DNA from 4 places in the Cupriavidus sp. 2KB_3 genome. Region 3 is predicted to be linked to each of the others. Evidence: predicted binding sites of a transcription regulator. Region 3 holds the regulator's gene; each other region holds the start of a gene.
What was found. Region 3 encodes LexA, which represses DNA repair genes until DNA is damaged. Its sites were predicted from a motif close to ACTGTATNNNNATACAGT; they were not measured.
Positions count from the first base shown of each region.

Region 1 (8,045 bases), on a different contig from region 3:
AGCACGATATTGGTCAGGATGATGGATCCCAGCGCAATCCAGAATGCGCTGCTCGACAACAATTCCACGGCAAGACTCCTCGAATTTCTAGGTTTATTCCACGTTCGCCGACCGCCCGGCAGGCGGCGCCACTGCGAACTTTTGGATGTCTGAACTTACAGACATGGAGATGTATCGCACGAACCTTTCGATTCGGTTTCAACCTTCCGGCAGGCGGCTCGGGAAATACCCTAGGTCAACGTCTCGCCAGAATGACATTGCCCCCGGCAAGCGGGGGCAATGCGATGCAATCACCACACGCCAGGCGCCCGGTCCGGCACGCCATGGCGCGGGATGTGACGCATGATTTACAGCATCGCCTTCAGCAGGCGGCCCATCTCCGACGGGTTCTTGGTCACCTTGATACCGCAGGCTTCCATGATTTCCAGCTTGGCCTGGGCGGTGTCCGCACCACCCGAGATCAGCGCGCCGGCGTGGCCCATGCGCTTGCCCGGGGGCGCCGTCACACCAGCGATGAAGCCAACCACCGGCTTCTTCATGTTGTCCTTGATCCAGTAAGCGGCGTTGGCCTCGTCCGGGCCGCCGATCTCACCGATCATGACCACGGCGTCGGTGTCGGGATCGTCGTTGAACATCTTCATCACGTCGATGTGCTTCAGGCCGTTGATGGGGTCGCCACCAATGCCTACGGCCGACGACTGGCCCAGGCCCAGCGCGGTCAGCTGGCCCACGGCTTCGTACGTCAGCGTGCCCGAGCGCGACACCACGCCGATGCGGCCCTTCTTGTGGATGTGACCCGGCATGATGCCGATCTTGATCTCGTCCGGCGTGATCAGGCCCGGGCAGTTCGGACCCAGCAGCAGGGTCTTCTTGTTCTGCTTACGCATCTTGTCCTTGACTTCCATCATGTCGCGGACGGGAATGCCTTCGGTGATGCAGACCACGAGGTCCAGATCGGCGTCAACGGCTTCCCAGATGGCGGCAGCAGCGCCGGCGGGCGGCACGTAGATCACCGACACGGTGGCGCCGGTAGCCTGCTTGGCATCCTTCACGCTCGCGTAGATGGGAATGCCCTCGAAGTCCTCGCCGGCCTTCTTCGGGTTCACGCCCGCCACGAAGGCGTTCTTGCCGTTGGCGTAGTCGCGGCAGCCACGGGTGTGGAACTGGCCGGTCTTGCCGGTAATCCCCTGGGTGATGACCTTGGTATCTTTGTTGATCAGAATCGACATGCTGTAATCCTTTGCTTGGCGTCGCGCGGCGCGGGCAGGGCCTGCGCACCGCGCGCTTGCATTTGTTGGCGTATCGGCTTCGGCTTACTTGCCAGCGGCAGCGGCCACAACCTTCTGGGCGGCTTCTTCCATCGTGTCCGCCGAGATGATCGGCAGGCCCGACTCGGCCAGCATCTTCTTGCCCAGGTCTTCGTTGGTGCCCTTCATGCGGACGACCAGCGGCACGCCCAGCTGCACGGCCTTCGAGGCCGAGATCACGCCTTCGGCGATCACGTCGCAGCGCATGATGCCGCCGAAGATGTTGACCAGGATGGCCTCCACGTTCGGGTTGCTCAGCATCAGCTTGAAGGCTTCGGTCACCTTCTCGGTGGTGGCACCGCCGCCCACGTCCAGGAAGTTGGCCGGCTCGCCGCCGAACAGCTTGATGGTGTCCATGGTGGCCATGGCCAGGCCGGCGCCGTTCACCAGGCAGCCGATGTTGCCGTCCAGCGAGATGTAGGCCAGGTCGAACTTCGAGGCCTCGATTTCGTTGGCGTCTTCTTCGTCCAGGTCACGGTAGGCCACGATTTCCGGGTGACGGAACATCGCGTTGGAGTCGAAGTTGAACTTCGCGTCCAGGGCGATCACCTTGCCGTCGCCGGTCAGGATCAGCGGGTTGATTTCGGCCAGCGAAGCGTCGGTTTCCCAGAACGCCTTGTACAGGCCTTGCAGTGCCTGGCGTGCTTGCGGCAGGCTGGCGTCCGGCACGCCGATCTTACGTGCGATGTCGTCGGCTTCGGCGTCCTGCAGGCCCACGGCCGGGTCCACGATCAGCGTGTGGATCTTTTCCGGGCTGTGCGCGGCCACTTCCTCGATGTCCATGCCGCCTTCGCTGGAGGCCATCAGGGCCACCTTCTGCGAGACACGGTCCACCACCAGCGACACGTACAGTTCCTTCTTGATGTCAGCGCCTTCTTCGATCAGCAGGCGGTTGACCTTCTTGCCTTCCGGACCGGTCTGGTGCGTCACCAGTTGCATGCCCAGGATGTTGGTGGCGTAGGTCTTGACGTCCTCGATGCTCTTGGCCACCTTCACGCCGCCGCCCTTGCCGCGGCCGCCTGCGTGGATCTGTGCCTTGACGACCCACACCGGACCGCCGAGCTGCTCAGCCGCCTTCAGGGCTTCTTCAACCGAGAAAGCCGGGATGCCGCGCGGAACCGGCACATTGTATTTGCGCAGGATTTCCTTGCCTTGATACTCATGGATATTCATGCGTGTTTCCTTTCGGGTAGGCGTAAAGGGATGGGAAAAATGGGGGAGACGATTCGTCTCTCGCTGTTCCTGTGGGCGGACCGTGACGGTCAGCCCGAGGTTCCGTTGGGCCGGTGGGCCAGGGTGTCGCCGCCCGATGCCGGAGCATCGGCGCGTGACGCGGTCTGGGACGATGACGCCGCAGCGCCGGCCTTCGGTGCCGGCTGGTAGCCATACCAGCGCGGGTAAAACTGGCGAACCACCTCGCCCTCGAAATGGAGCGCGTGGCATCCATGGAGCTGGTAAGGCGGTTCGGGATTCGGATCGTTGACAGTGGCGCCGTCGCGCACATTGAAGACATCGCCGGCAAAGGCCTGGATGGCGGCAGTCGGCAGCACGCCGGCCAGCTCGGTCAGGTGGGTGCAGCCGGCCACGCCGGACAGCCGCTCGCGCACCGCCTTGCGGAACCCCTTCGTCAGGTTCAGGCCGATCAGCTTCCGGTAGGCCGGGCCGATCGTGTCGCAATGTGTCGGATACGGCACCCAATCGGAGCAGGCCTCGGCATCCACCACGTTCATGCGGAGGTCGATCGTCACGCGCAGCCATAGGTCGTGCAGCGGCTGGCCATTGGGGCGGATGCCGCCGCCGGCGAGTTCGATGTCACGTGGCTTGGTGTCGGTGAGGCGCGCCTCGATGTCCCACAGGCCGTCTTCCCGCGCATACGCTTCCGCCGTGATGGCACGGCGATGACGCAAGGTGCGGTTGGCAGGCGGGGAAAGTGGCATGACAGCTGGGGCTGACGCGGGATGTTGAGGCTGTGACCGGGGGCAAACTCACGGCCGGGGCGGGACGGCCGACAGCCGCACGGCCGCCAAGGCCGGAAAACCGGGAGAGTTTAACATGCCGCGCCGCTTTGACCGGGAACATCCTGCGATATGGAATGTCGGGGGCGAATTGTTGCGCCGGTAACAACGCCGAACCACGGCGCGGCAAGGGCTGGCGGGCCGCGATCGTGCCCGGCGACACGGCCAGTGGTGCGGCGCCGCAACGCCCGGCGCCGGATCACAAAATCCCTGTTGCGCACGCAGGTATACAGCGGTCTACGCGGCGCAATCGTCACCTCATTCGTCATCTTCCGCGCCGCGGATGATCTTGCCGACCACGGCGCGCGAGAAGCCGCGCGCGACCATGAAGCGGATCTGCTTGGCCCGCGCCTCCGGGGAATCCGGGGCTGTGCCGAAGCGCTTGCGCCAGACCTCCCGGGCCCGCTCGACCTCGGTTTCCCGCAGTCGATCCTGAAGATCGTGCAATTGTTCGTTGCCAAGCTGATGGGTCTTGGCCTCCTGCATCACCCGGGCGGCGCCATAGCGGCTGGCGCGGCGATGGACCAGGCTATCGACGAACCGGTCGTTCGACAGCCAGTTCTCGCGCTCAAGCGCGTCGAGCAGGGTGTCCACCTCCTCGGGCGTCTCGGCATGCGGCGCCAGCTTGCGCCGCAGTTCGGCGCGGCTGTGCTCGCGGCGCGACAGGTAGCCGACGGCGCGGGCCTTCAGCGAGAGCGGGGGGCGGGAGCCAGCCATCAGGAGGTCATCGACAATGCAGTACCCATAAAAAAAGCCGCCGCACGATCTGCGACGGCTTCCGAGGGGCGGAGAAAGATCCGCCTCAGCCTTCGATTTCGGCCGGTGCGGCCACGGCCGCGGCGTTCATCGCCACCACGCCCAGCGCCGCACGGACCTTGTTCTCGATCTCAGCGGCGATATCCGGGTTCTCGCGCAGGTATTCGCGCGCGTTGTCCTTGCCCTGGCCGATCTTCTCGCCGTTGTAGCTGTACCAGGCGCCCGACTTCTCGACGATCTTGGCATCCACGCCGAGGTCGATGATCTCGCCCTGCCGGGAAATGCCCTGGCCGTAGAGAATGTCGAAGAACGCCTCGCGGAACGGCGGCGACACCTTGTTCTTCACCACCTTGACCTTGGTCTCGTTGCCGATGACGTCGTCGCCCTTCTTGATCGAGCCAATCCGGCGGATGTCCAGGCGCACCGAGGCGTAGAACTTCAGCGCGTTGCCGCCAGTGGTCGTTTCAGGTGAACCAAACATCACACCGATCTTCATGCGGATCTGGTTGATGAAGATCACCAGGCAGTTGGTGCGCTTGATGGTGCCGGTCAGCTTGCGCAGCGCCTGGCTCATCAGGCGGGCCTGCAGGCCGGGCAGCGAATCGCCCATCTCGCCCTCGATTTCGGCCTTCGGCACCAGCGCGGCCACCGAGTCGATCACGATCAGGTCGATCGAGCCCGAGCGCACCAGCGCGTCGGTAATTTCCAGGGCCTGCTCGCCGGTGTCCGGCTGCGAGATCAGCAGGTCGCCCACGTTCACGCCCAGCTTGCCGGCGTAGTTCACGTCCAGCGCGTGTTCCGCGTCGATAAAGGCGCACGTGCCGCCCAGCTTCTGCATCTCGGCCACTACCTGCAGCGTCAGCGTGGTCTTGCCCGACGATTCCGGACCATAGATCTCCACCACGCGGCCGCGCGGCAGGCCGCCGACGCCCAGCGCGATATCGAGCCCCAGCGAGCCGGTGGACACTACCTCGATGTCCTTTTCGATCTCGCCATCGCCCAGACGCATGATCGAGCCCTTGCCGAACTGCTTCTCGATCTGGGAGAGCGCGGCGGCAAGCGCCTTCTGCTTCTCAGCGCTCACGCCGGCGCCGGCCTTCTTGTCGTCCATGGTCGTCCTTCAGTCAATGGTGTATAAATAGGCCGCATGCGGCGCGACGCCTGATTTTTAAGCAATTTCCGACGGAAATCGGCCTGAAAAGTGATCTGGCGTGCGACCCGACCCGACTGCCCACAAGGCAGCCTGCGGAATGTCGGGTACTGTATAAAAAAACAGTATGCTTGGCAAGCCCCACCGGTTCCGCAACCGCGTGGCGTGCGATGCTGGCAACAGGGTGGAGACAACCATGCGCATTCTGATTGCGGAAGATGACGACGTGCTGGCAGACGGGCTCACGCGCTCGCTGCGGCATTCCGGCTACGCCGTCGACCACGTCGCCAACGGCGTGGAAGCCGATTCGGCCCTGTCCACCCAGCACTTCGACCTGCTGATCCTGGACCTCGGCCTGCCTCGCATGCCCGGCCTGGAGGTGCTCAAGCGCCTGCGCACGCGTGGCGCGATGCTGCCGGTGCTGATCCTGACCGCCGCCGACGGCGTGGACGAGCGGGTCAAGGGCCTGGACCTGGGCGCCGACGACTACATGGCCAAGCCCTTCGCGCTGTCCGAGCTGGAGGCGCGCGTGCGCGCGCTGGTGCGGCGTGGCGCGGGCGGCGGTGCCACGCTGATGCGCCACGGGCCGCTGGCCTTCGACCAGGTCGGCCGCATCGCCTATCTGAACGAGCAGATGCTGGACCTGTCCGCGCGCGAGATCGGCCTGCTGGAGATCCTGCTCACGCGCTGCGGGCGGCTGGTCTCCAAGGAACAGCTGGTGGACCACCTCTGCGAGTGGGGCGAGGAAGTCAGCAACAACGCCATCGAGGTCTACGTGCACCGGCTGCGCAAGAAGATTGAAGTGGGCGGCATCCGCATCGCCACGGTGCGCGGCCTGGGTTACTGCCTGGAGAAGTTCCTGCCGGTGGCGGCGGTGCATGGCTGATCCGGTGGCGGCATGCGCCTGCTGAAACTGCCCTGGGGCCGCCCGCCTGCCCTTCCGGACCCGCCACCGCCCCTGCCGACCCTGGCCGATGCCGCCGCCGAGGACGCCGCGCTGGCGGACGCCCTGCCGCACCTGGAAGAATCGTCCGCCCATCCCTCGCCCCGCTCGCTGTTCGGCGAAATCCTCGACTGGATGCTCGCCCCGCTGCTGCTGCTCTGGCCGATGAGCATCGCGGTCACCTACCTCGTCGCCAAGTCCATCGCCAACGGCCCGTTCGACCGCGCGCTTGAGGCGAGCGCCATCGTGCTGTCCCAGCAGGTGCGCGAAGTGAACGGGCGCGTGACGCTGCAGCTGCCGCTCTCCGCGCGCGAGATTCTGCGTGCCGACGAGACCGACAATATCTATTACCAGGTGGTGGGCAAGCGCGGCGAGTACGTGGCCGGCGACCACGACCTGCCGCTGCCGTCCGAGGAGGACCAGGGCCATGCCGGGCTGGTGTCCCTGCGCGACGACCGCGTGGCCGGCAACGACGTGCGCGTGGCCTATACCTATGTGGACCTGAAGAGCGCCGGCTCCCAGCCGGTGCTGGTGCAGGTGGCGGAGACGCTCGACAAGCGCGCGCGGCTGGCCAACGAAATCATCAAGGGCGTGATCCTGCCGCAGTTCGTGATCCTGCCGCTGGCCGTGGTACTGGTCTGGTTCGGCCTCACGCGCGGGCTGGCGCCGCTGACGGCGATCCAGCAGCGCATCCGGGCGCGCAACCCGGGCGATACCAGCCCCATCGACGAGACCGCCGCGCCGCAGGAGATCACGCCGCTGGTGGCGTCGTTCAATGACCTGCTGGCGCGGCTGGACCAGTCCGTGCAGACGCAGAAGCGCTTTATCGCCGATGCCGCGCATCAGATGAAGACCCCGCTGGCCGGGCTGCGCATGCAGGCCGAGCTGGCGCAGCGCGAGCAGTCCCCGGAGGAGCTGCGCCGCTCGCTGGCGCAGATCGCCGGCAGTTCCGAACGCACCGCGCACCTGGTGACGCAGCTGCTGTCCCTGGCGCGCATGGAGAACCTGGCCGGCGCGGGCGGCATGGCGCCGCTGGACCTGACCGCACTGGCGCGCGAGGTGGTCAAGGACTGGCTGCCGCAGGCCTGGGCGCGCCGCATCGACCTGGGGCTGGAAGCCGATGACCACCCGGTGACCATCACCGGCAACCGCCTGATGCTGACCGAGATGCTCAACAACCTGCTGGACAATGCCATCCGCTACACGCCGTCCGGCGGCCATGCCACGGTGCGCGTGGCGGCCGATCCGTTCGAGCCGTTCGCCTATCTCGATGTGGAGGACACCGGGCCCGGCATCGCCCCGACCGAGCGCGAACGAGTGATGGAGCGCTTCTACCGCGTGCTCGGCACCAATACCGAGGGCAGCGGGCTGGGCCTCGCCATCGTGCGCGAGATCGTGCAGCAGCATGGCGGCGAGGTGGCCATCGACGACCACGTCTACCAGACGTCACCCCGCCTGGCTGGCACGCGGCTGCGGGTGACGCTGCGCCGCGCGGGCGCTGGCGCTGGCGCCGGCGCCGGGGAGCCGGCATGAGGCGTACCCCGCGCGACCGCATGACGCCGCAGGAGCGGCGCGCGTGGCGCCACAACCGGCGCTGGATCGCCGCGCTGCTGGTGGTTTGGTTCGTGGTGTCGTTCGTGGTGAGCTGGTACGCGCGGGAGTTGCGCTTCGACTTCTTCGGCTGGCCCTTCTCGTTCTGGATGGGCGCCCAGGGTGCGCTGATCGTCTACGTGGCGATGGCCGCGCTCTACGCCTGGCGCATGAACCGCGCCGACCACGAGTTCGAACCTGACGACCACCCTGCCGCGACAGCCGGCGCCGATGCCGCTCCACGGGGCGCGCCGCCCACCCCTCGACCCTCCGCAGGGGCCGAT
Region 1 covers NZ_JBFRHD010000008.1:221,058-229,102, forward strand. Annotated here, with positions in the region: gene AB4120_RS11245 (TerC family protein) at 1-68, opposite strand, end outside; gene sucD (succinate--CoA ligase subunit alpha) at 348-1,229, opposite strand; gene sucC (ADP-forming succinate--CoA ligase subunit beta) at 1,314-2,480, opposite strand; gene AB4120_RS11260 (DUF2889 domain-containing protein) at 2,570-3,244, opposite strand; gene recX (recombination regulator RecX) at 3,581-4,039, opposite strand; gene recA (recombinase RecA) at 4,125-5,189, opposite strand; gene AB4120_RS11275 (response regulator) at 5,425-6,114, shown strand; gene AB4120_RS11280 (sensor histidine kinase N-terminal domain-containing protein) at 6,127-7,704, shown strand; gene AB4120_RS11285 (DUF4212 domain-containing protein) at 7,701-8,045, shown strand, end outside.
Region 1: the regulator LexA is predicted to act here: its motif matches at 5,338-5,355, upstream of recA (recombinase RecA).

Region 2 (8,045 bases), on a different contig from region 3:
CCATCGACGATCACTGCCCGCTGGCGGCCGACGCGCAGGCGTTGCTGCGCGGGGCGATGCAGAAGCTGGGCTGGTCGGCCCGGGCGTACTTCCGGGTGCTGAAGGTGGCCCGGACGATTGCGGACCTGGAAGACGCGGCCGTACTGACCGCCGCGCATGTGGCGGAGGCCATCCAGTACCGGCGCGCGCTGCGGGCGGGTTAGGCCGGGGCTTAGACCGGGGGTTCCACCGGCGGGGGCGGCGGCTCCTCGATCGGCGGGAGGTCAGGCGGGTGGCCGGGCGGCGGGGGCTCGGGAGGCGGCTCCCGGTGCGCGGCGGTCAGGACACTCGGGGCGGTCAAGGCAGTCAGGGCAGAGCGCAGTACAGCAGGCATCGGGGATCTCCGGCAACGGTCTCTCCCCATTGAAGCAAACCCGGCCGGCAGGCGCCAGCCGGATCTTGGCAATCTCCGCCAGAGGGTTCAGGCAGAAGCGTCAGGCCGGATGCCGGCGCACGAAGAACAGCGCCGTGCCCACGGCCACCAGAACGCCGCCGAAGAAGCGGTTCTGCCAGCGCACCGCGCGGGCGTTGCGGAACAGGCCCTGCATGCGCGACGCCAGCAGCGCGTAGCCATGCATGACGACCAGATCCACGCCGCACATCGTCGCGGCCAGGATGGCGAGTTGCGGCCCGAGCGGATGGGTCGGGTCGATGAACTGCGGCAGCACGGCCACCATGAAGATGATGCCCTTGGGGTTCGTCACGTTGGTCAGCAGGCCGGTGGCGAACCGGCGGCGGCGGCTCATCACAGCCACGCGCACGCGGCCCGCCGCGCCTTCGGCATTGCCCTCCCCATCCCCCTGCGACTCGACCTTCGCCCGCCATTGCTGAATGCCGAGATAGATCAGGTAGGCCGCGCCGATGGTCTTGACCACCACAAAGGCCTCTTCGGAGGCCAGCAGCAGCGCGCCCAGCCCGCCGCCAGCGATCAGCAGGATGATCACCAGGCCCAGTTGCAGGCCCATGATCGTCGTCGTGGTCTTCTTCAGCCCGTACGAGAGCCCGTGGCTCATCGACAGCACGGCGCCCGACCCCGGCGAAATCGCGATCACCCAGCACGCGGCGAAATACGCCAGCCACACTTCCCAACGCATCTTGTTCTCCCTGGAACGTCAGTTACATCACAAAAATCTGTCAGAACGGATGGAATCCGGTCAGGAACTGCTCCACCTGCTCGGCCTGCCGTGCGTCGCGGGCGGCGTCGCCCGCCTCCAGCACCACGGCCTGGTACGCGCGCGTGCCGGACGCCACCAGCCGCGCGGTGAGCCGGCGCGGCGATTTGTCCTGCGGCGAGACGCCGGTCACCGTCAATTCCACGCCCTCCAGGGCCACGGGCGGCTTGGCCGCCGATGTCACCGTGATCGCGCGGGTGCGCGCCGGGGCCTCGGGATGGGCGCCGAGGTTGGCCACGAGGCCGGCCTGCATCGACGCCAGCGCCTCGCGGCGCAGCGCCGCGTCGTCGGCGGGCAACGTGACCACGCCCACGGCGAACAGCGTGTCGTCGATGCGGGACGCCTCCATGGTCATCGGCAGCTTGCGCCCGGCAATCGCCACGTCGCGCGCGGCGCTGGTCGGCTTGCCGGGGTAGAGCGCGGCGTACTGGCCTTCGTCGGACAGGATGGTGCGCCAGTCATAGCGCGGCGAGCAGCCGGCCAGCGCCGCCAGCAGCACGAGGACCAGCGACGGCAGGATGGCGTGGGGAAGCGAACGGAGCGGTCGGCGGGGCTGGCGGAGCATGGAGAGCATTCTTATTAGGCAAGCGCGGTAGCGGGTGCGTCTTCGGCCACTCGCACGCCCGCTGGCGCAAGCCGGTATTATCCGGGAAGTCGCGCGCGACCGCTCGTCGCCGCATCGATTTTCTGCGAGTTTCGCCCCCGAGTTTCGCCCCCCTATGCGTCCACGCCTGTCCATCTTTCGTGCCCTGCCCTGGCTAGCGGCCCTGCTGCTGGCCAGCGGCGCCGCCCACGCGGCGGGGGGCCACCTGCCCGCCGTGACCGACGTGGCCGCCCAGACCGCCGCCGCCACCAAGGCCGGCGAGCCGCTGGTGGTGCTGGTCAGCCTGCCCGGTTGCAGCTACTGCGAGACCGTGCGCCGCAACTACCTCGCGCCGCAAGTGGCCGCCGGCGAGATCGCCGCACGGGAAGTGGACATGACCGCCGACACGCCGATCCGCGACATCGACGGCACCATGACCACCGCCAAGAAGTGGGCGCGCGCCCACAATGTTTCCGTGGCGCCGACCGTGCTGTTCCTCGACGCCAACGGCCAGCCCGTGGCCAACGCGCTGCTGGGCTTGCAGGGCGATTTCTACGGCGCCTACCTGGAGCAGGCGCTGGACACCGCGCGCGCCAAGATCGCCCGGAAGTAGAATAGCGACGCCTTGCGCTGATTTCTCGCCGATTTCTCGCCGATCCATCTCACGGGACTGCCTCCCATGTCTGATTCCACCGCCTCCACCGCCCCGAAGCGCCGCCCGATCGTGCCGATCCTCGTCGCCGTGGTCGTCCTTGCCGTGCTGGGTGTCTTCGGCTACCGCGCGCTGGCGCCGTCCAGCACCGTGCCCGCCGCCACCTTCACGCTGCTCTCGGGCGAGAAGGTCAGCACGGCCGACCTCAAGGGCAAGGTCTACCTGATCAACTTCTGGGCCACCAGCTGCACCACGTGCGTCAAGGAAATGCCCGACATGATCAAGACCTACCAGCAGTTCAAGGGCAAGGGCCTCGATTTCGTCGCCGTGGCCATGCACTACGACCCGCCGATGTATGTGGCCAACTTCGCCAAGACGCGCGAACTGCCGTTCAAGGTGGCGATGGACTCCGACGGCACGGCAGCCAGGGCCTTCGGTGACGTGCAGCTCACCCCGACGACCTTCGTGGTCGACAAGAACGGGAAAATTCTCAAGCGCTACGTGGGCGAGCCCGAATGGGAGTCGCTGCACAAGCTGCTCGACGGCGCGCTGGCCAGCGCGGCCTGATTCCGCCGACCTGACGCTCCAAGCCGCCATCGCCAGGCATCGTCTCAGAACGTCTTCCAAAGGTGCCCATTGCGGCACCTTTTTTGTTGCGCGATGGCCCCGTCCTTCCGCCCGGCTTGCCTTGGCCTGCTGTATGGATATACAGTGAGCGCCAGAATTTTCTCAGCCTCCCTCCTGTCCCTGCCCTGCCCGTGCCCCCGGATCCTGTTCTCGACGCTGACGCCCCCGACGTTCCCGCTGACGTCCCCGCCTATCTGTCCCGCCTGAACCCGGAGCAGCGCGCGGCGGCGTCGCACGCCGGGGATGCGCCGCTGCTGATCATTGCCGGCGCCGGTTCGGGCAAGACCAACACGCTGGCGCACCGCGTGGCGCACCTTGTGCTGGGCGGCGCCGATCCGCGCCGCATCCTGCTGCTCACATTCTCGCGCCGCGCCGCCGCCGAGATGGGCCGCCGCGTGGAGCGCATCGTCGATCAGGCGCTGGGCACCAGCACCGGCGCGGGCCGGGCGGCGCTGCAATGGTCGGGCACCTTCCACGCCATTGGCGCGCGGCTGCTGCGCGAGTACGCCGAGACCCTGGGGCTGGCGCCCACCTTTACCATCAGCGACCGGGGCGATTCAGCGGACCTGATGCACGTGGTGCGGCACGACCTCGGCCTCTCCGAGCAGACCTCGCGCTTTCCGCGCAAGGAAACCTGCCTCGCGATCTATTCGCGCGTGGTCAACACCCAGCTGCCGCTGGAAGTGATCCTCAAAACACAATTCCCGCGCTATGCGATGTGGGCGGACGCGCTCAAGGCCCTGTTCGCCGGCTACGTGGCCGCCAAGCAGAAGCAGCAGGTGCTCGACTACGACGACCTGCTGCTCTACTGGGCGCAGGCGCTGACCGAGCCGTCGCTGGCGCAGGACATGGCCGCGCGCTTCGACCACGTGCTGGTGGACGAATACCAGGACACCAATGCCTTGCAGGCGTCGGTCCTGCTCGCGCTGAAGCCGGACGGGCGCGGCCTGACCGTGGTGGGCGACGACGCCCAGTCGATCTACGCGTTCCGGGGCGCCACGGTCCGCAACATCCTCGATTTTCCGCAGCATTTCTCGCCGCCCGCGCATCAGGTGACGCTGGCGCAGAACTATCGCTCCACCCAGCCGATCCTGGCCGCCGCCAACGCGGTGATCGGGCTGGCTGCCGAGCGATTCACCAAGGATTTGTGGTCCCTGCGCGAGTCAGCCGAGAAGCCGGGCGTGGTGGTGGTCAACGATGAGGCCGATCAGGCGCGCTTCGTGGTGGAGCAGGTGCTGGCGCGGCGCGAGGCCGGGCTGACGCTGATGGCGCAGGCCGTGCTGTTCCGCGCCGCCGACCACAGCGCCCAGGTCGAGATCGAACTGGCCCGCCGCAACATCCCGTTCGTGAAGTTCGGCGGCCTGAAATTCCTGGAGTCGACCCACGTCAAGGACGTGATGGCCGTGGTGCGATGGCTGGAGAATCCGCGCGACCGCATGGCCGGCTTCCGCACCCTGCAACTGCTGCCCGGCGTGGGCCCGAAGACCGCCGCGCGCGTGCTGGAGGGGCTGGAAGCGGCCACCGAACCGCTGCTGGCGCTGGAAGCCTTCGAGCCCCCGCCCGCCGCCGCACCAGCCTGGGCCGAGCTGATCGCCCTGGCACGCGGGCTGATGGCGCCTGCCTCGCCGTGGCCATCGGAGTACGAGCAGGTGGTGGCGTGGTACCTGCCGCATCTGGAGCGCATTCACGACGATGCCGCCGCGCGGCAGGCCGATCTCCAGCAGATCGAGCGGATCGCGGCCACCTATGCCTCGCGCGAGCGCTTCCTGACCGAACTGACGCTCGATCCGCCAAGCGCGTCCAGCGACGAGTCCGGCGTGCCCTCGCGCGACGAGGACTACCTGATCCTGTCCACGATCCATTCGGCCAAGGGCCAGGAATGGAAGGCGGTCTACGTACTCAATGCGGTGGATGGCTGCATGCCGTCTGACCTTGCCACGGGCACCACGGAAGAGATCGAGGAAGAACGCCGGCTGCTCTATGTGGCGATGACGCGCGCCAAGGACCACCTCGACATCGTGGTACCGCAGCGCTTCTACGTCCATCAGCAGGTAGGATTTGGCGACCGCCACGTGTACGCGTCGCGCACGCGCTTCCTGCCGAACCGGGTGATGCCGAACTTCTACAGCCGGTCCTGGCCGCCCCCGCCGATGCCCGGCGACGCGCCGGCCAAGGCTCCCCTGCCCCAGGTGGACCTGGCCAGCCGCATGCGCGATATGTGGAAATAGGCCGGGCAGCCGGCTGAAAATCCAATCAGACGAGTTCGACGCCGGCCTGCCGCACTACATCCAGCAAGGCGCCGTCGCGCAGCAGCGCGGCCACGGCCTCGATGTCATCGGTCATGTAGCGATCCATCGCCAGGAACGGCACGCGTGCGCGCACGAAGTGGAACACGGCGCGGCCCGTCGGCGCCAGTTGCTCCACCGCGCCGGCCAGTTCGGCGGCCTGGCAGGCGGCCAGCAGTTCGATGGCCAGGATGTACTGGTTGTTGTCGAGGATGCGGCGCGCGTTGCGGGCCGCAATCAGCCCCATGCTCACCACGTCCTGGTTGTCGCCATTGGACGGCACGCTCTGGATGCTGGCCGGGCTGCAGATCGTCCGGTTCTCGGCGATCAGCGCCGTGGCCGGATACTGCGCGCCGGCAAACCCGCACGACAGCCCCTCGTTGGCGGCCGCCAGGAAGGCCGGCAGGCGGTTGTTCAGGTGCGGGCTCAGCAGCCGGTTCAGGCGGCGCTCGGACACCACGCCCAGCTGCGTCGCGGCGATGGCGAGGAAGTCCATCGCAAACGCCACCTGCTGGCCATGGAAGTTGCCGCCGTGGAACAGCGCGCCATCATCGAAGAACAGCGGGTTGTCGTTCGACGAATTGAGTTCGCGCTCGACCACCGTGGCGCAATGCTCCAGCGTGTCACGCACAGCGCCCAGCACCTGCGGGATGCAGCGCAGCGTGTAGGCCTTCTGGATAAAGACGCCGGTGCCGGTGTTCTTCTCGTCGCCGGCGCGCGTCTTCATCTCGGCGGACAGCTCGCCATGACCGGCCAGGCGGTCGGAATCGGCCAGCAGCGCGCGCAGGTTGGCGGCGGAGCGGATCTGGCCCGGGTGCGGCTTGGCGATGTCGTGGCCGTGGGCCATGAAGGCGTCGGCGGAGGCGGACAGCCCCTCCAGCGCCAGCGCGGCGATGATCTCGGCCTGCGTGATCTGGGCGCGCAATGTCTCCAGCAGCAGGCAGGACACCCCCGTCATGGCCGAGGTGCCGTTGATCAGCGCCAGCCCTTCCTTGTAGGCCAGCGCGATGGGGGCGATGCCGTGCTCGCGCAGCACCTCGGCGGTGGGCGCGGTGCCGCCATCGGCGGTCAGGACCATGCCTTCGCCGATCAGCGTGATGGCCACGTGGGAGAGCGGCGCGAGGTCGCCGCTGGCGCCCAGCGAGCCCACCTGCGGCACGGCCGGCGTGATTCCGGCGTCCAGATACTTCAACAACTGTTCGATGACCAGCGGGCGCACGGCCGAGTAGCCGCGCGAGAGCGCGTTGGCGCGCGCCACCATCATCGCCCGCACTTCGTCGCGCGCGAACAGCGGGCCGACGCCGGCGCAGTGGCTGCGCAGCAGGTTTTCCTGGAGCGCGCGGCCGTGTTCGATATCCACCCAGTTATGAACCAGCTCGCCGAAGCCGGTGGAGACGCCGTAGATCGGCACATTGGCCGAGGCCACCTGCTCGAAGCGCGCGCGGGCTTCGCCCACCTTGTCGAGCACGGCGCCCGGCACCCGCGCGGCGCGGCGGCCACGCGCCACATCGACAACAGCAGGCGCGGTAAGTTGATGGCCGTCGATGTCGGCGGCAGGCAAGGCGGAGCGGGTGACTTCGGACATGGGGCGGATCAGCAATCACAGGGGGCGCACGAGGCGAAGGGCCCCGAGTGTACCAAGCCCGTTACAGTCCGTAGCGCTTGATCTTGTCGTACAACGTGGCCTTGCCGACCTGCAGCAGATCCGCCGCCTGGCTCACCGCGCCACCGGTGCGCGCCAGCGTATCGGCGATGACGGCGCGCTCGTAGTGCTCCATGCGCTCGCGCAGCGGGGTGGAGTCGTCCACGGTGTCCGGCTTGCCGCTCACGCCCTCGGGCACGCCCAGCACCAGCCGGTCCGCCGCGTTGCGCAGCTCGCGCACATTGCCGGGCCACGGGCGCTGCATCAGTGACTGACGCTGCATCTCCGAGAGGATCGGCGCGGGGCGCTGGTAGCGCACGGCCGCCACCAGCATGAAGTGCTCGAACAGCGGCACGATGTCCTCGCGGCGGTCGCGCAGCGGCGGCAGCGGAATCGTCACCACGTTGAGCCGGTAGAGCAGATCCTGGCGGAAGGCGCCCTGCGCCACCAGCCCCTCCATGTCGCCCTTGGCCGCCGCCACGATGCGCACGTCGATCGGCACCGAGGTATTCGACCCCAGCCGCTCCAGCGTGCCCTCCTGCAACACCCGCAGCAGCTTCACCTGGAGCGCCAGCGGCATGCTCTCGATCTCGTCGAGGAACAGCGTGCCGCCTGATGCATGCTCCAGCTTGCCCACGCGGCGCTTGCCCGCGCCGGTGAAGGCGCCGGCCTCGTGGCCGAACATCTCGCTCTCGAAGATCGCCTCGGGCACCGCGCCGCAGTTCAGGGCGATGAAGGGCGCGTCGCGCCGGGTGGACAGCGCGTGGAGGCTGCGCGCCACCAGTTCCTTGCCGGTGCCGGTTTCGCCGTTGATCATCACCGGCACATCGGTGGGCGCCACGTTGGCGATCAGGTCGCGCACGCGCGCCATCGCCGCCGAGCGGCCGATGATGCGCGTGCCCGCCGCCGGGCCCGCCAGCTCGCGCCGCAGGGCCACGTTCTCCAGCTCCAGCGCGCGGCGCTCCAGGGCGCGGCGCACCGTGTCGGTCAGGCGGTCCGCCCCGAACGGCTTCTCGATGAAGTCGTAGGCGCCTTCGCGCATGGC
Region 2 covers NZ_JBFRHD010000002.1:114,848-122,892, forward strand. Annotated here, with positions in the region: partial or broken gene AB4120_RS02295 (ATP-binding protein) at 1-203, shown strand, start outside; gene AB4120_RS02300 (LysE family transporter) at 474-1,133, opposite strand; gene AB4120_RS02305 (hypothetical protein) at 1,174-1,776, opposite strand; gene AB4120_RS02310 (thioredoxin fold domain-containing protein) at 1,931-2,407, shown strand; gene AB4120_RS02315 (TlpA disulfide reductase family protein) at 2,474-3,013, shown strand; gene AB4120_RS02320 (ATP-dependent helicase) at 3,205-5,301, shown strand; gene cmdF (tyrosine 2,3-aminomutase) at 5,327-6,943, opposite strand; gene AB4120_RS02330 (sigma-54-dependent transcriptional regulator) at 7,005-8,045, opposite strand, start outside.
Region 2: the regulator LexA is predicted to act here: its motif matches at 3,142-3,159, upstream of AB4120_RS02320 (ATP-dependent helicase).

Region 3 (8,045 bases):
CCACCGTGACCAGCTTGCGCAGCACCGAGCGCTCGCGCACGATTTCCGCGTAGCGGCGGATATTCGCCGCGCTCGGCGTGTTCTGCGCCAGGGAGTTCAGGTAGGCCAGCCCACCCACCTCCTCGGCCTTGCCGGCCACCTGGAGCATTTCGTACACCGTGATCACGTCCGCCGGCTTGGTGGCGGAGATCAGGCGGGCAATGCTCTGGAAGATGAGGCGGTGATCGAAGCGGTAGAAGTCCGATTCGGAGAGGAAGTCGGCAATACGGTCCCAGGCGGCGTTATCCAGCAGCAGACCGCCGAGTACCGATTGCTCGGCCTCGATGGAGTGCGGGGGAACCTTGAGACTGTCTAGTTGGGGATCGGCGGCGGGCGCATTCATGGGGTGGGATTATAGCGGCGCCGGACCCGGCCCAAGGGCGCGGCGGCAATAAAAAAGGCAGGAGCGCGGCTCCTGCCTTCTTGTGCATCGGACACACCGGCCGGGGCCGGCGCATCGATACGGTGCTGCTTAGACGTGCTCGCCCAGGACGGACACGGTCACGTCCACCACCACGTCGGTGTGCAGCGCAACGCTGACCGGGTGGTCGCCAACGATCTTCAGCGGGCCGTTCGGCAGACGCACTTGGGCCTTCTCGACCTTGAAGCCTTGGGTTTCCAGGGCTTCGGCGATGTCGGCGTTGGTCACCGAACCGAACAGGCGGCCGTCCACACCCGACTTCTGGGTGATCTGGAGGGTCAGGCCGTTCAGCTTCTCGCCTTCGCCTTGGGCGGCGGCCAGCTTCTCGGCGGCGGCCTTTTCCAGCTCGGCGCGCTTCACTTCGAACTCGGCGATCGCGGTTTGCGTGGCGCGACGCGCCTTCTTCGACGGGATCAGGAAGTTACGAGCGTAACCGTCCTTCACGCGAACGATGTCGCCCAGGTTGCCCAGGTTGATGACTTTTTCCAGCAGAATGACTTGCATCGTGTATTTCTCCTTGCGGTCCTGGGACTATCAGTTCTTGTGCAGGTCGGTGTACGGCATCAGCGCCAGGAAGCGGGCGCGCTTGATGGCCGTATCCAGCTGACGCTGATAGTGAGCCTTGGTACCGGTCAGACGAGCCGGCGTGATCTTGCCGTTATCGCCGATGAAGTCCTTCAGGGTGTCCAGATCCTTGTAGTCGATCTGTTCCACGCCAGCCACGGTGAAGCGGCAGAAGCGCTTGCGCTTGAACAGCGGGTTCTGTTGCTGGAAGCGCTTCTTGTTCTTGTTGTCACGTTTGACGAATGCCATGATTCAATCCTTTACGAATGCTTTACATCCAGTGATGTGAAAGACGAGTGCCTTGCTGTTGCGGTGCCTGCGGGCGAGGAATCCTTCGCAGTCGAGCAGCGTGCCGAGCGGTAACCGCTCCAGACGCTGGCCGACGGGACCAATCCCCATCGCCGCGAGGGCGAATTCCACCTGCCGGGGCGTTTCCGCCTCCGTGACCTCGCCGACATGCTGCAGGATGCAGTTGACGACGGGCACGCCGGCCGGGGTGTAGCGCAGCGCATCGCGCTCCGCGAGGGTGGCGGTCAGCCTTAACTGGTTCACCGCTGTGCTCCCCCGCTCTCGCTACCTGGCCTGCCGTGGTGGATTTCGCCTGCCACGACCGGCACCGCAGACTGCATTCAGGCAGCCTGGCCTTCCGTGGTCGTTTGCGCGGCCTTGCGGGCTTCTTCGCGCTGCACTTCCTTCATCATCGGCGAAGGAGCGGTCTCGGCCTTCTTGGTCTGCACGATCAGGTGACGCAGCACGGCGTCATTGAACTTGAAGGCGTGCTCGAGTTCGGCCAGGGTGTCCTTGCCGCATTCGATGTTCAGGCAAACGTAGTGAGCCTTGGCCAGCTTCTGGATCATGTAGGCCATCTGACGGCGGCCCCAGTCTTCCACGCGGTGAACCTGGCCGTTTTGCGACGTGACGAGCTGCTTGTAACGCTCGATCATCGCCGGCACTTGTTCGCTTTGGTCCGGATGGACGATAAATACGATTTCGTAATGACGCATTGACGCTCCTTTTGGATGTAGCCACCCGGGCGCCATGTCCGGTGTGGCAAGGTTGAATAGCCCGCGAGTATAGCCCGGTTCCGGGCCAGCACGCAAGCCGCCATCCCGGCCGCACGGCGGGAATCCCTCAGTATTGTCGGAAAACGGCTTGCAGGCGAGTCGGATCAGAGCCAAGCGACGCATCCGCCGCCAGCGCCAGCAGCAGCAGCACACGCGCCTTGTAGGGATTGAGATTGCCGGCAGAGGCGAATTCGCCCGAGGTCGGGCGCGGGCGTCCCGGCCCCGCCACATGGCCGGCGCCCGTGCGCGAGCTTCGCACCACGGCCACCCCCTGTGCGGCCGCATCGGCCAGCGCGTCGCCCAGCGTCTCATGGACCGAGCCATTGCCGGTAGCCGCCACCACAAACCCCTTCACGCCGGCCGAGACCATCGCATCCACGGCCACCCTGCCCGGCTGGGCATAGCTCGCCACGATCTCGACCAGCGGCCACGCTGCGGGCACGGGCAGCGCAGGCGCATCATTGGGGACCAGTGCACGCGTGAAGCGCACGTAGGCATCCTGCACGAAGCCGATCGGACCGCCCGCCGGCGACGTGAACGCATCCACCGCCGAGGTATGACCCTTGGCGACATCGCGCGCCGCATGAATCTCCTGGTTCAGCACCACGAGTACACCCTGCCCGCGCGCCTCCGGGCTTGCCGCCACGCGCACCGCGTCAAGCAAATTCAGCGGACCATCGGCTGAGAGCGACGTGGAGGGGCGCATTGCCGCAGTCAGCACCACCGGCACCGAACCCCGGTGCGTCAGGTGCAGGAACATCGCCGTTTCTTCAAGCGTGTCCGTGCCGTGCGTGATGACCACGCCCGCCACATCGGGCTGCGCACTCCAGTGCTCCACGCGCGCAGCGAGCGTCACCCACAGGCTGAAGGCCATGTCCTTGCTGTCGATCTGGGCCACCTGCTCCGTCTCCACGCGAGCCACCTCGCCCAGCGCGGGCACGGCCTGGACGAGTGACGAGACCGGCACGGTCGCCGCCCGGTACTGCGCAGTGCTGGCGGAACTGCCGGATGAGCCGGCGATGGTGCCGCCGGTGGCGAGCACGACGATACGGGGCAGTGACGTAGACATATAGCGAGAAAATCGAGGGAAATGAGCGCGGGGTCCGGGCGATTGTAACTGTGGCGCGCCTGACGCCGCGCCTCTCGCAAACCCGTGTCGCCGGGCGCACTGGCGCTGCAACGGTGTCGCGCATGCCCGACATCGTCACTGCAAATTGTGCTTGCACTTCACTCGATACTGTATAAAATCACAGCATACTGTTTAAACATACAGTGCTTCGGCACGAGAGATCGGCGACACATGGCGACCCTGACACCCCGGCAGCAGCAGATCTTCGACCTGATCCGCAACACGATCCGGCACACCGGCATTCCGCCCACCCGCGCGGAGATCGCGTCGGAATTCGGCTTCTCCTCGCCCAACTCTGCTGAGGAACACCTGCGGGCGCTGGCCCGCAAGGGTGTGATCGAACTGACGCCAGGGGCATCGCGCGGCATCCGGCTCAAGGTGGCACGCAGCGATTCGGAGATGCCGGACCAGTTTTCACTACCGATGGCCGGCGTGATGCAATTGACGCTGCCGCTCGTGGGCCGAGTGGCCGCAGGCAGCCCGATCCTTGCCGCTGAACACATCGACCGTCAATATCAGGTGGATGCCTCAGTATTTGATGATCGCCCTGATTATCTGCTGCGCGTGCGGGGCCTGAGCATGCGCGATGCCGGCATCCTCGACGGTGACCTGCTGGCCGTCAGGAAAGCCAGCGAAGCGGCCAACGGCAAGATCGTCGTCGCACGCATCGGCGACGACGTGACCGTCAAGCGCCTGAAGCGGCGCGGCGACATGATTGAGTTGATCGCCGAGAACCCAGATTTCGAGAATATCGTGGTGCAGGCCGGCCGCGAGGAATTTTCCCTGGAAGGCATCGCCGTTGGGCTGATCCGCTCCTCGGGCTTCTGATTTCCAAGACCTGGCAGGCGGCCGCCTGCCCTGGTCCCCCAGATTTGCATTGCCAACGCCGCCCCGTTCTCTCCAGATAACGGGCGCGGACTCCTGCTGTCGCAAACTTCGAGGTGCCGCCATGCTACAAGTCAACCACACCGCTTCCCGCCGCCCGGTCAAGCCCGTGCCGTTCCGCCAAACCAAGGGCGTGCGCGTCTACCAGGGCGCCCAGCGTCGTACGATGGTCGGCAGCATGGCCGCGATCTGCCGGATGCTGGAGCTTGCGGATATGCCCGGCAAGCTGGACGCATAAACCGCGAGCGGCGGATCCGCGCCGCAAGGGAACATTGTAAATAGTGCAGTTGCGAGCCCACCACGTGAAATTAAGAGCACGCTTAATTTGGCTGGGAAGGTGCTTTACACTCGATGGCGCGCACCCGTAGTCCTGGCGCATTGGCGCCGATGCGCGAAACCGGAACTTGTCGACCCGCCGAGTGCCGGTTTTTTTTCGCCTCACGACCGGGGTCGGGCTAATCAACCCGGATACATGCCGGTCATGTTCTTGCGCAGACGATCCCACAGCATGCGCGCGCGCCGTACGGTCGCGCTCAGACCCGCCGAATAGCCGGGATCGTAATAGTGAATCAGCAACGACCGGCGCTCGCCAACTTCCACATCCAGATTGGCATGCTGGAGCACAAAGCCGTTGAAGACATAGACGCTACCCGGCTCCACCGGCACGCGATTGCAGCGGCCACGCCGCAGATCGCGAAGTGTCAGCCATTTTCTGAACGGGAACGGCAGATTGCGCTGAATACCATGGCGAAGCTTGCAGAAAACATTGCTCATCGTGGACACCGCCACGCGCGGCGGGTGATAAATCAGCAGATCGCCGTTGCAAACGCCATCGGGAGCGAGCTTCAACGGAATCAGCAGCGTCAGCAGATGCGAATCGTAGTGGCGGCAATGGCTCTCGTTGCGCGTTGACGTGCTGGCACAGCGAATCACGTGAAATGCGTCCCAGCGCAGCGACTTCTTCAGGAGCGTGGCGCCCATGGCCCGGGTCTCCGCACACACCATCTCTTCCAGCTTGCGGAAGGCTTCATTGCGGCGCAATAACTCAGCCATCGCGAATGGCTCGGCACGCTCAGGCTGTTCGCCGAAAGATCGATCGATGGCCGCATTTATCTCAGCCAAGGCCGGCATCGGGATCACACCAGCGAATGCCGCCAGTGCGACATCAGGGTTGAATCGAATTCGCTCCGCCACAGTATGACCTCGCGCTTCGTGTAGGAAATTGCCTAGATGATATGGATTAGACCATTTGGCCCGTCGTGAAGCGTAGCGAAAATCATTCTCGAAAACCTGTCGTTATGTGTGCTGGCGCACACGATCCGGGAACAAAGTTAACAATACACACGCCCCGACGGTTTTCCGGCACATGAACCGATCAGCGATTATTCTTTTGTTGAAGAATCGACGGGTACTGGCTACGTAAGGAAAGCAATGAGCACAAGGCTGGCGGCATGGTTCATGGTCGTCGCTGCACTGATTTCGGGGCCGGGGCTCGCTGCCGAATTCGGCAGCAAGGGCGGCCCCGAGCCTGCCAATATCGATCAAATTACTGCCCTTCTTCACGAAACCCCCTACGACCTGGAACTGCTGATCAGCTTCGGGACATCGAAAGGCGGATCGGCGGGCCATATCGCCCTGGGTGTCCGTGACGACGCGCTAGGCGATGACATCGTCTACTCGGCAAACTTCTACGCCGACCGCTCGCCCAAACACGAGAATGACTTTTACACCGCCGATCTGATGGCCGGCATCCCTAAGAAGGAATATCTGTTCAAGACGGCTTCCTCCATCGCGGAAACGACGATGTTCGGCCTCGACTATGGCGAGATTTACAAGCGGTCAGTGATTGGTGTGCGGGTCTTCGGCGTGCCCAGTCGGGAAAAGCACTCGCTGGTCGATTACTTCCGCCGCATCAATGACGATTACCATCGACGGGCAACGAGCACCGAATATCACAGCGGCACGATCCAGTACGATTATTTGCGCCTGAACTGCGCCAAAACTATCGGTGCCGCATTCAAGTACGGTGCCGGCTACAAGGATCTGGCGATAAAGAGTCCCAGAGTCCTGTCCGGGCGGCGCGTGGTAGCAGCCGCGACCGCGAACATTCCCACGGAGATGGCGATGAAGCTAATCAAGGAATGGGGCAAGCGGGGCTACGGCATGGACGTGGTGCTGTACAAAAAGTACAGCAACTCCACCTATGTGGAACCTCGTGAAGAGGAGAAAGTGGCATTCAAGGACCTGCCCAACCGCTTCCCCTCCGTCCTGTCCCTCGATTTCCGCAGGGAACAAGGCGCCTATCGCGACTTCGACAATCTTTATGCCATGTACCTGTTCTACAACCTGGGCCGGTTCAGCGTGCGCGTGAACGAGCAGACGCTGCTGCTGGAGATCGAGAAGGACAAGGAACCGACGCCCTATCGGCAAGCCGCTGAACTGGCCAAGACCAGCGCCAAATCGGACAGCGAGAAGTTCCGCCGTCATGCCGTCTTTGACCCGCTCGGCACAAAGATCGGCGAGACGCCGGACAACACCCATCTCTACAATTTTCCGGAGGAGAAGCAAGGTGGCACTTCGCCCTAAGCCTGGCCAACTGACAACACGCGCGTAGAAAAGCAAAACGGCCACTTGAGAAATGGCCGTTTTGTTAAGCAATTTGGGGTGGCTGATGGGACTCGAACCCACGACGACAGGAATCACAATCTGATGCCTCAAGCCATGCGCAGCGTGGCTTTGCGGGGAGCTCGTGGGAATACCGAAGGTCCAAAACAAACGGGATTTTTCGTGTTTTTCGGTGAGTATTCCCACGAGATAGGCGCCGCGATACCGTGGTACCCGGTGGGCCGCCAGGCCCGCCGTCTTCGATTCCGCATCGGCGCCCCCGTCCCCTGACCTACCGTGCCACGGCCGGGTCGTGAGGTTCCATATCCCACTTTAGACGGGAATGGCAGGCGTCACTCAACGGCCATAATGTCTTGATTCATCCAAGAATGAGACATAGCAATGGGGCAACCGGGGCGCTGGAATTTTCACCAGTACATCACTGAATCGTCCAGAGATGTGATTGAAAAGTGGTCAAAAGATCATGTTTCCGTGCGCGCCCGCGCTAGCATGGCGCGAGCCTTAGATCACCTTCGGGATCAGCCGAAAGCCGAGTGAGACCGACCGCACGCAAGCTCATTGGGCCATCACATTTATGTGATACGATTCAAAGACGAGAATAGAACTCAATTGCGTCTTTTCGGTCACTTCTACGATCCACATACGTGCTTCGTTTTTACGCTCGGTGGCACTGAAAAGGACGGTAAATATGACCCAAGCGATTACCTCAAACGTGCAAGTGACAGTCGGGACAAGTGTGCTTCTGACTTCACAAACAAGACAAAACCAGTATCAGGTCGTTGCGCCCCCTGCTCACACGGATCCGACAACATTCCGGCAAATACACTTCTCGACCACGGCACAACGTCTCTCGCTTCCAATGGAGTGGGATGAAGTTGAGTACCGTCAAGCGTATCTAGAAGAGTCGATCGAGCAAGGCGTTGCTTGGCAGATTCGCGCAAACCGGCAATGTAGAGGGATGAGTCAACGGCAGTTGGCGGATGCTATCGGTACCCAACAATCGGCGGTGTCACGACTGGAGGACCCCATGAGTGGGCTCCCAAATATTGAGACACTCATCAAAATTGCTCATGCTCTCGACTGCGCTTTGTCGGTCCGCTTCATTTCCTACCGCCAACTCGCCATCGAAAGCGAAGACCTGAGCCCGGAGGCGCTTTACGCTGCCCCTTACGGACCCCACAGCAAATTAATTAAAGAGTAAGTCATGCCAGGAAAATCAAACATCATGCCGTCGGGAACCCCTCACCTAGCGGCCCCGGAGATGTTCTACGCTGATCAAATCGCGCAAATGCAGATTGGCCCCTACGTAAGCAAATTG
Region 3 covers NZ_JBFRHD010000019.1:138,916-146,960, reverse strand. Annotated here, with positions in the region: gene AB4120_RS20565 (replicative DNA helicase) at 1-382, opposite strand, end outside; gene rplI (50S ribosomal protein L9) at 512-964, opposite strand; gene rpsR (30S ribosomal protein S18) at 995-1,273, opposite strand; gene priB (primosomal replication protein N) at 1,277-1,576, opposite strand; gene rpsF (30S ribosomal protein S6) at 1,654-2,028, opposite strand; gene AB4120_RS20540 (asparaginase) at 2,156-3,157, opposite strand; gene lexA (transcriptional repressor LexA) at 3,389-4,045, shown strand; gene AB4120_RS20530 (hypothetical protein) at 4,167-4,340, shown strand; gene AB4120_RS20525 (hypothetical protein) at 4,562-5,296, opposite strand; gene AB4120_RS20520 (hypothetical protein) at 5,534-6,688, shown strand; gene AB4120_RS20515 (helix-turn-helix domain-containing protein) at 7,416-7,928, shown strand.

Region 4 (8,045 bases), on a different contig from region 3:
ATCTTGCCGCTCTTGATGAAGGGCAGGAACTCGGACACGCCGGCGATGCCCACGGTCACGTGGCCGCCCATGATCGACGCGGAGGCTTCGCCGCCGCCCGCGAACGGCACGTAGTTGATCTTCTTCGGATCCACGCCAACGTCCTTGGCGATCAGGCCGGCCAGGATGTGGTCGATCGAACCCTTGGAGCCACCGCCCCAGCTCACGCTGCCCGGGTTGGCCTTGAGCTGCGCGGTCAGGTCCTTGATGGACTTCAGCGGCGAGCTGGCCGGCACGGTCAGGACCATGGTGTCGGCGTACAGGCGGGCGATCGGCGTGGCGTTCTTCAGCGTCACCGGCGGATGGTTGGTCTCGATGGCCCCGACCATCACGGCGCCGGTCACGATCAGCGCGTTGGGGTTGCCCTTGTCGGTGTTGACGAACTGGGTCAGGCCGATGGTGCCGCCGGCGCCGCCCTTGTTGTCATAGGACGCGGTCTTGGCGGTGCCCGCCGCGATCATCGCCGCGCCGATCGTACGGCCGGTCTGGTCGTAGCCGCCGCCGGGGTTGGCGCCGATCATGACCTTCAGATTGTCCACGGCATAGGCCGGGGCCGCGGCCAGCGTGGCGGCGGCAAGGGCGACATAGGCAAAGCGGGCAAGCGTGCGAGGCATCGCGGTCTCCTGTCTTTTTTGGAATGGATAGCTAGTGATAGCTGTGGGCTGGATTCTAGAGGTCGGTAACTGTCAAAAGCCTGTCAAACCGACAGGAATTCTCATGGGGTTTACGTGGGGGTTGTCTGCTTTGTCTGGCCGCGCCGGCATGCGCCGGACGGGCCGCGCGCTACCCACTGCATGGTTTTCACCACAGACAAGCGCGAGGAAATCTGATCTAAACATCTTTGACTTGGCTGACGTCAGACATATCACTACGATTGACCACAGTTGCCTGCCGCACGTTGCAGTGTGGAACGGGCAACGGACAAACGATGAAAAAGGGACCCGCGCACAACGAGGCGACGGGCCTGATGGGTGTCAACTGGGGTCAACAATGGATACGACGATCAAGGCCGCCGACGTGTGGCCGCCGGAGCTGGAGACGGGCGCGGGTACCGACCGTGGACTGTGGAAGAGCACCATGGCGGCAGCAAGCCAGGCGCTCGAGGCCGCCAAGGGCATGCAGGCGGCGGTGGGGCAGACACTGAAGCTCCAGCACAAGATCATGGCGCTGCGCGACGAGCTGCATCGCGCCGAAGCCGAACGCGATCTCTACCGCGACCTCCACTCGCGTACGCTCGACGAACTCAATCACACCCTCGACCTCAGCCCTGCCGAATGGCAGCGCCTGCGCGCCGAGAACGAGACCCTCCAGATCCGCCATCGCGCCTACAAGCTGCTGGTGCAGCACTACGCGCGCAGCGGCACGCCGGTGGACCCGGCCGTGTTCGCGGAGCAGCGCAGCCGCGTGCAGCAGCACATCCTGTTCCAGCGCCGCAAGGGCATTCCGGTCTCCGTGATTGCCGTCGAGGACATCGCCTTCCTGCTGCGCTGACAGGGGAGACCGCCATGACCTGCCTGCACCTCACCCCGCAACCGGCGGTGCCTCTGCATTGCCGGCCCGCGCATCCTCCGCGCAAACCCGGTTTCGCCCCGTTGCCTTGGCGGCATAAAGACGGCGGTCGGCCGTCGCCAGCATGGCATCGAGTGTCTGGCCCCCGTCGCTCCCGGCTTCGGCCACGCCTATCGACACCGTAAAGCGGATGCGCGCCCCGGGGTCGCCCTGCGTGGCTGACGTGGGCGCGTCCGGGGCGGGCTCCACCGGGATCGCGGCCAGGGTCACGCGTAGCCGTTCGGCGCTGGCCGTGGCCTCGGCCAGGGTGGCGCCGGGCATCAACACAGCGAATTCCTCGCCGCCCAGGCGGGCCGGCACATCCATCGCGCGCATGTTTTCGCGCAGTGCCGTGGCCAGGCGCTGGAGCACATGGTCGCCGCTGGCATGGCCCCAGCGGTCGTTCACCTTCTTGAAATAGTCGATGTCGAGCATCAGCATCGACAGCGCGCTGCCGTCGCGCTCGCGCCGCGCCGCCGCCTGCGCGAACTGGTCGCCGAAATGACGCCGGTTGGCGAGGTCCGTCAGCGGATCGCGCTCGGCCAGTTGCCGGAGTTTGTCGCCCAGCGCGAGGTAGTAGCTGAACAGCAGCGAGACCACCCTCACCGAGATCCACATCAGCAGCGGCAGCGCGATCCATACGTACAGCAGCGGCTTGCTGATGCGCGAGAAGACTTCGCCGTATAGCTGGGCGGTCGAGACTGCCTCCAGCAGCATCCACTGGCTGGCGCCCAGCCGCTGGTAGAACAGATAGCCGCCCTCGCCCTTGCGCATGCCGGGGCCGTCGCTGGCGAACAGTGTCTGCGGCCCCACGTCGGGCCACGCGTCGCCCAGCACGTCGGGCCAGCGCAGGTCCGTGCTCGGGTGGTCATGGTTTGCCGCGATCAGCCGGCCGGCGCTGTCCATCAGGTAGCGGTTCAGGGCCGGGGAGTCGTCGCTCGGCGCGCCGAGCAGCGCCTGGATATGCTTCAGCGAGACGTCTACCGCCACCACGCCGCGAAAGCGCGCCTCCACATAGATCGGCACGCTCAGCGTGGTGCGCAGCTCGGTGCTTTCGAACTGGCGATAGGGCGGCGCCCAGCGCAGTTGCTGGTCCGGATTGCGGTCGGGCAGGAGGTCGCGGTAGTAGGGCATGCTCGCGAAACGTTGCAGCAACGCGGGCGCTTTGTCGGTCGGCACCGGGGGATAGGTCACAAAAAAACCGTTGTTGGAAATGAACGTGACCGAGCCGCGGATCTCGTCCACGCCCATGGTCAGCCCCAGCACGTGGCTCAACTGGCGTGCGGCGAAGAGGTCGGCGCGCAGGTCGTCCACGCGGCGCTCGAAGCCGGGCAGGCCGGTCAGGGTCTGCGGTGACACGCCGACCACGGGGGCATCGCCGAGCGGGACTTCCATCTGCCAGATCGGCTCGTTGCGCGCGGCGAAGGCCCGTTCGATGGCGGGGTCCGAGACATCGACTGCCTGCACGGCCTCCATCCGCATCAACTGCCGCGCGTAGTCGCGCACGAACGACAGCCGGAAGCGCTCCGACGACACCGCAGCCTCCAGCCCCATCGCACGCAGCGTGAGATTGTGCTGATGACTGGCAATCACGCGCTCGCGCAGCGTGTAGAGGTCGCGCAGGCCAACGGCGAGCGTCAGCGCCAGCACGAGGCTGAAACACCAGATCACGACCCGCTGCGGGCGCATGACCGCCGCGCGCGGTAGCCATCGCGGACGCGGCACCAGTTTGCGCCATGGCATCGGGGGCCTCCGGGCAAGTCCCGCCTGAGCGGGCACTGCAACGAAACTGTGACGATCGAGGACAACGCTCGGCCAGTGTAGTGCAGCAAACGGGACTTCGGGAGGGGGTGGCGCGCGGTCAGCGCGCCGCGCTCAGTGCCGGGCTCATGGCCGGGCTTGGTGTCGAATTCAGTGCCGGTCGGTCCGGAAGTAGAGCAGGGCGAGCGCCGGCAGCGCGAAGCCGATCCAGCTTGCCAGCGGCCAGCCGCCACGCGCGAAGGCCCAGGCGCCCAGCCACGAGCCCGTGGCGCCGCCGACGAAGAAGATCGCCATATACAGGCCGTTCAGCCGGCTGCGGTGCTCCGCCGAGAGCGTGAAGATGGCGCGCTGGCCGACCACCAGGTTCGCGGACACGCCGAAATCGAGCAGGATGGCCGCCGCGGTCAGCGCCAGCAGCGAGGCCATCGACCCCTCCGCGCCCACCCGGCTCAGCAGGAACGATCCGGCGCCGATGGCCAGCGCGATGGCGGTCATCAGGCGGCTGTGGCCCCGGTCTGCATAGCGGCCGGCCATCGGCGCGGCGATGGCGCCGGCCACCCCGACCAGCGCGAACACGGCGATGCCGGTCTGCGACATGCGGAACGCGGGCCCGGCCAGGTACAGCGGGACGGTGGTCCAGAACAGGCTGAAGACGCCGAACATGCTGGCCTGGTACAGCGCGCGCCGGCGCAGCACGGGCTGGGTACGGAGCAGGTGCGCCATCGACGCCAGCATCTGGCCGTAGCTCACGCCCCGCGCCGGCTGGCGGCGCGGCAGCTTGCGCGCCAGCACCAGCGCCAGCAGCACCATGGCCACCGCCGAGACCGCGAAGATGGTGTGCCAGCCGCCCGTCAGGCCGGCCACCAGGCTCGACACCGGCCGCGCCAACATGATCCCCATCAGCAGCCCGCTGGTGACGTTGCCGACCACGCGACCCCGGATATGGTCCGGAGCGAGGTGCGCCGCGAACGGCACCAGCACCTGCACCGCCACCGAGCACAGGCCGATGGCGCAGCCTGCCACCAGGAACACGCTGGCGTGGGTGGCCAGCGCCGCCGCGGTCAGCGCCACGGCACAGGCGCCGATCAGCGTCAGGATCAGCTTGCGGTTCTCGACCAGGTCCCCCAGCGGCACCAGCAGCACCAGTCCCACGCAGTAGCCCATCTGGGTCAGCGTGACGATCAGCCCGGCAATCTCGGGCGAGAGGTGGAGCGATCGGGCGATGGGGCCGATCAGCGGCTGGGCGTAGTAGAGATTGGCGACGATCATGCCGCAGGCCGTGGCCAGCAGCGGCGTGATCCAGGCGGCGGGCGCGGCAGCGCGCTCAGTGGCGGTGGAGGTCATGGGGGGCGGCCTTGGTTCGAAGCCGCCGATTCTACTGGGAGACAAATAGATGCGTCGGAAGGGTCATTCCCGTGCCCCATCAGGCATCCGGCCGCTCGTCCTCGAAGCGGAACTCCTCCTGCACCGGCGCTGGGTCGTCGCCCTGTTCGTCCGCCGGGATCAGGGCGCTCACGCGCACGCCGAGCAGCCGGATGCGCCGCTCGAGCGGTATCCGCTTCAGGCATTCCGTGGCGCCGCGCCGGATCGCCGCGCCATCGGCGGTATGGGCCGGCATGGTCAGGTCGCGCGTGACCGTGCGGAAATCGTCAAAGCGCAGTTTGATGCCCACCGTGCGGCCCACATAGCCCTTGCGGCGCAGGTCCTCGCCCACGCGCATGCAGAGCCTGGTGAACGATTCGGACAGCAGCGGGCGGTCCACACGCGGGTGCAGGTCGCGCTCGAAGGTGGTTTCGCGGCTCATCGACTTCGGCTCGGAGCTGACCACCACCGGGCGGTCGTCGCGCCCATGGGCCACCTCGATCAGCCAGCTCGCGTAGTTGCGGCCGAAGTGGGTCTGGAGCACGCCCTGGTCGGCCTCGGCCAGGTCGCCCACGGTTTCGATGCCGATACCGGCCAGCTTCTCGGCCGCCTTCGGCCCAATCCCGTTGACCTTGCGCGCCGCGAGTGGCCAGATGCGGCGGGGGATGTCGGCCGGGGTGAGCAGCGTCAGGCCGTCCGGCTTGTCGAGTTCGGACCCGATCTTCGCCAGCAGCTTGTTGGGTGCCACGCAGATGGAGCAGGTCAGGCCGGTGGCCTCGCTGACGGCCGCCTTGATGCGCGCGGCGACCTCGGCCGGCTCGCCGGGCACCTCGGTCAGATCGATATAGATCTCGTCGATGCCACGGTCTTCCACCTGCTCGGTGAAGGTGCGCACGGCGGCCTTGAACAGGCCCGAGTAGCGGCGGTAGGCATCGAAATCGGTCGGCAGCAGGATGGCGTCCGGCGCCAGCTTGGCGGCCTTCATCATGCCCATGGCCGAGAACACGCCCAGCGCGCGGGCTTCGTAGGTGGAAGTGGTGACGACGCCACGCCCCACGTAGTCGCGCAGGCGGGCATAACGGCGCGAGCCATCGGGCAGCGTCTCCGGCACGGCATTGCGGCCGCCGCCGATGACCACCGCCTGGCCGCGCAGGTCGGGATAACGGAGCAGTTCGACGGACGCATAGAAGGCGTCCATGTCGAGGTGGGCGATGCGCCGGACGGGGCTGGACATGGCGAAGGGGGCGTGCGCGTCGTCGGTACTGTATAAACGTACAGTATAGTGCGTCGGCCCTCGCGTGCCGAGAGGGGGTTAGCCTGATATTCTCTGGAAGAATCGATACATAGATTTACACCTACACTTCATTTGTCGCCCTGATGGATTTGAGGGAATTGCGGCGAGAGACCCACACCCCTTCGAGGGCGTAGATCAGCAGCGATACCCAGATCAGCGCATAGCCGAGCTGCTTCTGGGCCGGGAACGGCTCATGCCACAGCCAGATACCGAGCAGCAGCTGGAGCGTCGGGCCGGTGTACTGGAGCAGGCCGAGCAGCGAGAGCGGAATCCGGCGCGCGCCGGCGGCAAAGAACAGCAGCGGCACCGCCGTGATCGGGCCGGCCAGCAGCAGCAGGACCTGCGTACCCGGTGCTGCGCTGCGGAAGGTGTCCTGGCCGGTGAAGACAATCACGCCCAGCGCGGTGGCCGCGATCGGGAACAGCAGCAGCGTCTCCAGCGACAAGCCCTCCAGGGCGCCCAGCGCCCCAGTCTTGCGCAGCAGCCCGTAGCCGCCGAACGACGCCGCCAGCGCCAGCGCGATCCACGGCAGTTGCCCGGCGCTCACGGTCAGCCACACCACGCCCCCCGCCGCAATGGCGATGGACAGCCACTGCCCGGGCCGCAGCCGCTCGTGCAGGAACACCACGCCCAGCAACACGCTGAACAGCGGATTGATGAAGTAGCCCAGGCTCGCATCGACCACGCGGTCGGCCGAAACCGCCCAGATATAGAGGAACCAGTTGGCGCAGAGCAGGGCGGCGCTCGCCGCAAAGCCGAGGATCAGGCGCGGATTGCCAGCTACCTCGCGCAGCCAGCCGAAATGCCGCCGCCAGAGCAGGATCGCGCCCAGGAAGACCAGCGACCACACCATCCGGTGGAGCAGGATCTCGAGCGGCGCCACGCCGTGGAGGGATTTGATATAGAGGGGCAGCAGGCCCCAGATGACGTACGCGAGCAGCGCGTAGAAGATGCCGAGTTGCATGGGAGTATCCGGTAGGTGCGCGGATTCTACCGGGACGCCGCAATTGGCGTTGAGACTCGCCTCCCCCGTGCGGGAGAGGCGATTGCATCACATCAGATCACAGCAATGCCTTACAGCTTGCGGGCGAAGCTGAACTGCGCGAAGCCCTGCTCGGCCACGTTGAACCAGGCGGCCTCGTTGTTGCGGAACACGCGCCAGTCGTCATAGATCTTCTTGAACGACGGGTTCTTGGCAGTTTCCTCGGCGTACGCGTCCTGCGTGGCCTTGAAGCACGCCTCCATGATCTCCTTCGAGAACGGGCGCAGTTTCACGCCGTTTTCCAGCAGACGGGCCAGCGCCTGCGGGTTCACGGTGTCGTACTTGGCCATCATGTTGGTGTGGGCCTCGATGGTGGCCGTCTCCAGCGCGCGCTTGTACTGCGCCGGCAGCTTCTCGAACTCCGGTGCGGAAGCGTAGAACGACAGCTGGGCGCTGCCTTCCCACCATCCCGGGTAGTAGTAGTACGGCGCCACCTTGTAGAAGCCGAGCTTCTCGTCGTCATACGGGCCCACCCACTCGGCCGCGTCGATGGTGCCCTTTTCCAGTGCCGGGTAGATGTCGCCACCGGCAATCTGCTGCGGCACCACGCCCAGGCGCTGCAGCACCACGCCGGCAAACCCGGCGATGCGGTACTTCAGGCCCTGCAGGTCCGCCACGGTCTTGATTTCCTTGCGGAACCAGCCGCCCATCTGGGCATTGGTGTTGCCGCCCATGAAGTTGACGACGTTGTATTCCTTGAAGAACTCGCGCATCAGCTTCATGCCGTTGCCCTGCATCATCCAGGCGGTCTGCTGGCGCGCGGTCAGGCCGAACGGGACGGTGGTGTCGAAGCACAGCGTCGGGTTCTTGCCGAAGTAGTAGTAGCCGGCCGTGTGGCCGATCTGCACGGTCTGGTTCTGCACGGCGTCCAGCACCTGCAGGCCCGGCACGATTTCACCGGCGGCAAAGACCTTGATGTTGAACTTGCCGTCGGTCAGCTCCTTCACACGCTGGGACAACAGTTCGGCGGCGCCGTAGATGGTGTCCAGCGACTTCGGG
Region 4 covers NZ_JBFRHD010000032.1:31,373-39,417, forward strand. Annotated here, with positions in the region: gene AB4120_RS26250 (tripartite tricarboxylate transporter substrate binding protein) at 1-653, opposite strand, end outside; gene AB4120_RS26255 (hypothetical protein) at 1,030-1,530, shown strand; gene AB4120_RS26260 (diguanylate cyclase) at 1,561-3,330, opposite strand; gene AB4120_RS26265 (MFS transporter) at 3,499-4,692, opposite strand; gene dinB (DNA polymerase IV) at 4,772-5,944, opposite strand; gene rarD (EamA family transporter RarD) at 6,066-6,968, opposite strand; gene AB4120_RS26280 (TRAP transporter substrate-binding protein) at 7,079-8,045, opposite strand, start outside.
Region 4: the regulator LexA is predicted to act here: its motif matches at 5,972-5,989, upstream of dinB (DNA polymerase IV).